DNA from 2 places in the Aminobacter sp. NyZ550 genome. Region 2 is predicted to be linked to the other one. Evidence: riboswitches for the same ligand, from Rfam matches in the RefSeq annotation. Region 2 holds a riboswitch; the other holds the start of a gene.
What was found. A riboswitch is a leader RNA that binds a small molecule or an ion and turns the genes downstream of it on or off. The one in region 2 is predicted to bind glycine.
Positions count from the first base shown of each region.

Region 1: linked by a shared signal. The riboswitch ahead of N7E70_RS29890 (D-amino acid dehydrogenase) and the one ahead of gcvT (glycine cleavage system aminomethyltransferase GcvT) in region 2 are both predicted to bind glycine.

Region 1 is NZ_CP114191.1:567,623-571,022, reverse strand. It holds gene N7E70_RS29895 (amidohydrolase family protein) at 1-1,199, shown strand, start outside; glycine riboswitch at 1,266-1,368, shown strand; gene N7E70_RS29890 (D-amino acid dehydrogenase) at 1,514-2,767, shown strand; gene N7E70_RS29885 (malate synthase G) at 2,777-3,400, shown strand, end outside.
Region 2 is NZ_CP114190.1:3,336,600-3,339,999, reverse strand. It holds gene N7E70_RS16570 (cytochrome b/b6 domain-containing protein) at 1-397, shown strand, start outside; gene N7E70_RS16565 (molybdopterin-binding protein) at 399-1,190, shown strand; gene N7E70_RS16560 (helix-turn-helix domain-containing protein) at 1,350-1,730, shown strand; glycine riboswitch at 1,850-1,936, shown strand; gene gcvT (glycine cleavage system aminomethyltransferase GcvT) at 2,089-3,189, shown strand; gene gcvH (glycine cleavage system protein GcvH) at 3,195-3,400, shown strand, end outside.

The sequences.
Region 1 (3,400 bases), on a different replicon from region 2:
TCTTCCCCGATAATCTCAACACCCGCGCTTGGGTGTTCCACTGGGCCAAGCCGTTCTACGCGCACATAACGGAGGAAGACGAATATTGGGGCGCGCTGCTCGGCATCACCGAGATGCTGCGCTGCGGCACCACCTGCTTCCTCGACATGGGCTCGCAATACGATCCCGGCATCGTCATCCGCGCCATGGACAAGACCGGCATCCGCGGCATCACCGGCCGCCACGCCGCCGATAATCGCCCGTCGGAGCTGCCGCGCGGCTGGACCGAGGAAATGGCCGAGCATCACTTCTTCCCCGACGCGCAGACGGCGCTGAAGGTGCTCGAGGAAAACGTGCTGCGCTACAACAACACGCTCGACGGTCGTGCCCGCTGCTGGGTCAACATCGAGGGCAAGGAGCCCTGCAGCCTCGAACTGCATGTCGGTGCCGTGGCGCTGGCCGAGAAGCTGGGCGTCGGCACCACCTACCACCTGGCGACTTCGATCGAGGAGGCCAAGGTCTGCGAGAGCAAGTATGGCTGCTGGCCGATCACCCGCGTCGACAATGCCGGCGGCATCCGCAACAACCTGGTCATCGCTCACGGCGCAGCCGTGTCGGATGAGGAGGTCAAGCTTCTGGCCGAGCGCGGCGCCAGCGTTGCCTTCTGCCCGTGCTCGTCGTTCAAGCTCGGCAAGGGCGCCACGTCGATCGGCAAGTACCCCGAGATGGTCAGGGCCGGCGTCAAGGTCGGCCTCGGCACCGACGGTGTCTCGGCCGCCGGTAACATGAACCTGATGCGGCAGATGCTCGTCGTTGCCGGCATGTTCAAGGATGCGCGGCTGAAGCCCGACATCTTCACTGCCCGCGATGCGCTGCGCGCCGCCACCATCGAGGGCGCGCGCGCCCTGATGTGGGACGACGAGATCGGCTCGCTGGAGATCGGCAAGAAGGCCGATTTCATTCTGTTCGATCTCGACCATGTCGAGTGGACGCCGTTCTACGATCCGCTGCAGGCGCTGGTGTTCTCGGCCTCGACGGCCTCGATCACTCAGACCTGGGTCGATGGCAAGGCGGTCTATGTCGACGGCAAGGTGCAGGGTGTCGACGAAGCGGGCATCCGCCGCAAGGCGCGCGAGCTGGCGGCTGCCGCCGTGGTGCGCGCTGGCCTGCACGAGGAAGACGTCGAGACGACCACGACACTGTACGACGAAGGCAACTGAGGGCTGGAGCTTGCCGCGTCTCGCGTTGCGGAAGGGTGCGGCACCAGCTATGAAGACATACGTTCAAGAGGCTGCATGGGAGAGATCGGCCGCTGCGAGATGACACCGGCCGACGCCGACGGAGCAACCCCCCAGGAAACTCTCAGGCAAAAGTGACCATGCAGTTGAACGATCTGGAGAGAGGCGCCTCGAGCGTCCACCGAAGGGGAAAGCCGCACCGGCAAGGCTGACGCGGTTAAGCTCTCAGGTACAGCGACAGATTGGGGAAAACAGCGGGCTTCGGCCCGCACCCAACTTTGTTCGCGGAGAGTGAAATGCCCCATATTGCCGTTATCGGCGCCGGTATCACCGGCGTCACCACTGCCTATGCCCTTCTGGAGCGCGGCTACACCGTCACTGTCGTCGACCGCCAGCGTTATGCCGCGATGGAGACGTCGTTCGCCAATGGCGGCCAGCTGTCGGCCAGCAACGCCGAAGTCTGGAACCACTGGTCGACCTTGCTCAAGGGCATCAAGTGGATGCTGCGCAGTGATGCGCCGCTGCTGATGAATCCTCGGCCTACCTGGCACAAATATGCCTGGCTGGCTGAGTTCGTCTCAAATATCGCAAATTACCGCGACAACACGGTGGAGACGACGCGGCTGGCGATTGCCGCGCGCAAGCACCTGTTTGCGATTGCCGAGCGCGAGAACATCGACTTCGACCATGTCCGTCGCGGCATCCTGCATTTCTACTGGGACAGACCGAGCTTCCAGCACGCGCTGAAGGTCAATGCGATGCTGGTCGAGGGCGGTCTCGACCGCCGGCCGGTGACGGCGGAGGAGGTGAAGTCGATCGAGCCGACGTTAAATGGCGATTTTCATGGCGGCTTCTACACGCCGTCGGACTCGACCGGCGACATCCACAAGTTCACCTTCGGCCTCGCCAAGGCCTGCGAACGGCGCGGTGCGCGCTTCGTCTTCGACGCCAATGTCGAGCGTATCGCCCGGGATGGCGTGTTCTGCATCGGCTATACGACGTCAGGTGCCGACGGCCAGCCCGACTACAGGGTCGTCGAGGCCGACGGCATCGTCATCTGCGCCGGTTCCGCCAGTCGCCATTTCGCAGCGATGCTCGGCGACCGGGTCAATGTCTACCCGGTCAAGGGCTATTCCATAACCGTGCATCTCGACGACGAGCGCAGCCAGGCTGCCGCGCCCTGGGTCAGCCTGCTCGACGACCGCGCCAAGATCGTCACCAGCCGCCTTGGCGCCGGGCGCTTCCGGGTTGCCGGCACCGCCGAGTTCAACGGCATGAACAGAGACATTCGCGATGACCGCGTCAGACCGCTGGTCGACTGGACACGCATGCTGTTCCCGGATGTCGACACCAACAGGGTCGTGCCCTGGGCAGGTCTCAGGCCGATGATGCCCAACATGATGCCAAGGGTCGGCAAGGGCCGCCAGCCCGGCGTGTTCTACAATACCGGCCATGGTCATCTCGGCTGGACGCTGTCGGCCGCTACAGCCCAGATGGTCGCGGAGACCGTTTCGGGCGAGTTCCGCACCGACGCTGCACTTGCAGCCTGACCCGGAGTTATGACGATGAACATGATGAACCGGATAAACGACAGCGTCTCCCTTCATGGCCTTTCTGTTGCGCGCGAGCTCCACGACTTCGTGGTCGCGGAGGCTCTGCCAGGGACGGGTGTCGATGCGGAGGCCTTCTGGGAAGGTTTCGCCGCGATCGTGCATGATCTGGCGCCGAAGAACCGGGCGCTGTTGGAAAAGCGCGACGACTTCCAGCTCAAGCTCGACGCCTGGTACCGCAAGCATGGCGCCCCGCACGACATGGCCGCCTACAAGGCGTTCCTGAGCGAGATCAGCTATTTGGTCCCCGAGGGTCCAGCCTTTGCTGTCACCACCGAGAATGTCGATCCCGAGATCGCCACCGTCGCCGGGCCGCAGCTGGTCGTGCCGGTGATGAATGCGCGTTATGCGCTGAACGCCGCCAATGCGCGCTGGGGTTCGCTCTATGATGCGCTCTACGGCACCGATGCGATCCCGGATGCCGACGGCGCCGAGAAGACCAAGGGCTACAATCCCAAGCGTGGCCAAAAGGTCATCGCCTGGGCCAAGGCGTTCCTGGATCAGTCAGCACCGCTGGCTCAGGGCAGCTGGAGCGACGTGACCGGGCTGTCGATTGTCGACGGCAAGCTCGTG
Region 2 (3,400 bases):
TCGCGATCTTGCGCCAAGCGTCAACGATCTGCGCAACCTGCCGAAGGACGTCGCCGACCACGCCAGGCTGAGGTTCCACCATAGCCGCAACTACAACACCTTGCAGAAGCTCGCCTATGGTGGCGTGCTGTTCGTGCTTCTGCCGCTGATGATCGTCACCGGGCTTGCCATGTCGCCGAGCATGAATGCAGCCGTGCCGTTCCTCGCCGACCTGTTGGGCGGACGCCAGACCGCGCGCACCATCCACTTCGTCACCATGGCGCTGCTCGTCGGCTTCTTCGTTGTCCACATGCTGATGATCCTGGCGGCGGGACCGATCAACGAACTGCGCTCGATCGTCACCGGCTGGTATCGCACCGACCCACCGCGAAGCGACCGTCGCGAAGGGAGCGCCTGAGATGCCCAAGTTCCAGCTCAACCGCCGGCGCTTCCTCACAACAGCTACGCTCGGTGCATCGACACTTGCACTCTCCGGTTGCGACGCCTTCGATTTTCTCGCCGATCGCGACAACGGCGTGCGCAATGTCCTCGAGGGTGCCAACGACCTGACATACCGCGTCCAGCGGCTGCTCGCCGGCCGCGAGTCGCTGGCCCAGGAGTTCACCGAGGCCGACATTCGGCAGCCGCAACGCCCCAACGGCATCACTGCACCCGACGACAGTGTCTACAAATCCCTTCAGTCGGGCGATTTCGCCGACTGGCGGCTGGAGGTGACGGGCCTGGTCGAAAAGCCGCTATCGCTTACGCGCCAGCAACTGATGAACATGCCCTCGCGTACCCAGATCACCAGGCACGACTGCGTCGAGGGCTGGAGCTGCATTGCCAAATGGACAGGCGTGCCGATGGCGCTTGTACTCGATGCCGCCGCGATCAAGCCCAATGCCCGCTACGTCGTCTTCCACTGCCTCGACACCATCGAACGAAGCCTCTCGGGCGAAGTCAAATATTACGGCTCGATCGATCTGGTCGACGCGCGGCACCCGCAGACAATCCTCGCCTATGGCATGAACGGCATGCCGCTGCCGGTCGAAAACGGCGCACCGCTTAGGGTGCGTGTCGAACGACAGCTCGGCTACAAGATGCCGAAATACATCCACAAGATCGAGCTGGTCGACGGCTTCGGCGCCATGGGCCTTGGTAAGGGAGGCTATTGGGAAGACCGTGGCTACGACTGGTACGGCGGCATCTGACGGACGATCGCAAGCGCCATTTATAGTCACGCTTATTCAATAGCTTGGCCGATTTTTCGTATCTTGCGGTTGCGCATCCGGGCTCGCTGGCCGATGCTCGCGGCATGCCGCCCAGACATTAGGCGGCCCAAATCCAACACACGACAGGAGGCCCTTCTGGTGTCCGACACCACGAACATCTATGAGCAGACACCCGATCTCGACACCATTGGCGGACGCCTGTCGCGTGCGCGCGAAGCCATCGGCCTCAGTGCCGGCGACCTGGCCTGGCGGCTCGGGGTCAAGACCGCCACCATCAATGCCTGGGAGCGCGACCGCTCGCAGCCCGGGGCCCATCGCATCGCCAAGCTGGCCGGCCTGCTCGGCACCAGCATTTCCTGGATCCTGCACGGCATCGGTCCTGCGCCGCGCGAAGACGACCTGTCCGCCGCCTCGGTTTCGTTGCAGATGGAACGGCTGCTACGACTGCACCGCCAGACCGGCAACCTGATTGGCCAGCTCGAGCGCGACCTGCGCAAGCTGGAAAGTGCCGGGACCTGACCCGGACCACCCGGAAGTATTGGTTGGGACTATCCATCCGGTGAATAAGCACTGCGCGGACAGGTGACAAAGTGTCGTCGGTGGGATATTGACGACTCGTCTGGAGCCTTTGCGGGCTCCACCTGTTTGCGGGAGAGAGCAGCGAAAGCTGACGCCGAAGGGGAAATCGCCCGAAATCTCTCAGGCAAAAGAACCGTAAACAGGAAGGACACTCTGGAAAGTCGGGACGACCTTGGTCCCGCGCCGAAGGTGTAAGCGCTGCCGACAGAGTTCCGGAGCGCGAGTCTCTCAGGCTTCAGACAGAGGGGCACGGAATGGCTGCCACAAGCGGCTGGACACGTGCGACTCTGGAGAAGACATGACAGGCGAAGCCACCAACCAACTCCCACTTGCAGATCTGCATGCAGCCGCCGGTGCGCGCTTTGGCGCCTTTGCCGGCTGGAACATGCCGCTGACCTATCCTGCCGGCGTGATGAAGGAACACCTTCACACCCGGGAGCATGTCGGCCTGTTCGACATCTCCCACATGAAGCTGTTTCTGGTCACCGGCCCGGGGGCCGCCGACCTCATCAACCGCGCCTGCCCGCTCGATGCGCGCGCGCTTGAGACCAGGCAGTCGAAATACACCTTCTTCCTGACCGAGACCGCCGGCATCATCGACGACCTGATCATCACCCGTCTCGGCGACGAGCGTTTCACGGTGGTGGCCAATGCCGGCAACGCAGCGACCGACGAAGCGCATCTGCGTGCGCTGGCCAAGGACTTCGACGCCACGATCGAGCCGCTCGACCGCGTCTTCATCGCGATCCAGGGCCCCGAGGCGGCCACAGTGCTCGGCAAGGCCGGCATTGCCACCGACGCGCTGTTCTTCATGCAGGGCTTCGAGCCGCGCGCCAACTGGTTCATGAGCCGCTCCGGCTATACCGGCGAGGATGGTTTCGAGATCGGCCTGCCGGAGGCAGACGCGCGCGAATTGCTTGCCAAGCTTCTGGCCGACGAGCGCGCCATGTGGATCGGCCTTGCCGCACGCGACAGCCTGCGCCTCGAAGCCGGGCTCTGCCTGCATGGCAACGACATCACCCCCGACAACGACCCTGCAAGTGCCGGCCTGATGTGGGCGATCCCCAAGGACCTGCGTGCAGACGGCGGCTTTATCGGCCGCGCGGCACTTGCTGCGATCCTCGCCGACGGCGCCAAGGAAAAGCGCGTCGGCCTGAAGCCTGAAGGCCGCCAGCCGGTGCGCTCCGGCGCCGAGCTGTTCGATGCCGACGGCAAGCTGATCGGCCGCGTCACCTCGGGCGGCTTTGGCCCGTCGGCCGGATTCCCGGTCGCCATGGGCTATGTCTCCGCGTCGCTGGCCAAGGCCGGCACCCGTGTCTTCGCCGACGTCCGCGGCACCAAGGTGCCCGTCGACGTTCATTCTCTTCCCTTCACGCAGCATCGCTACCGCAAAGGATAATTTCCATGACCAAGACCTATTTCACCGAAGACCACGAGTGGATCCGCGTTGAAGGCGACATCGCTACCGTCGGCATTACCGACTACGCCCAGGAACAGCTTGGCGACCTGGTCTTCGTCGACCTGCCGGAAGCCGGCCGCAAGCTCGCCAAGGGCGACGTCGCCGTGGTCGTCGAGTCGGTCAAGGCCGCATCGGACGTCTATGCACCGAT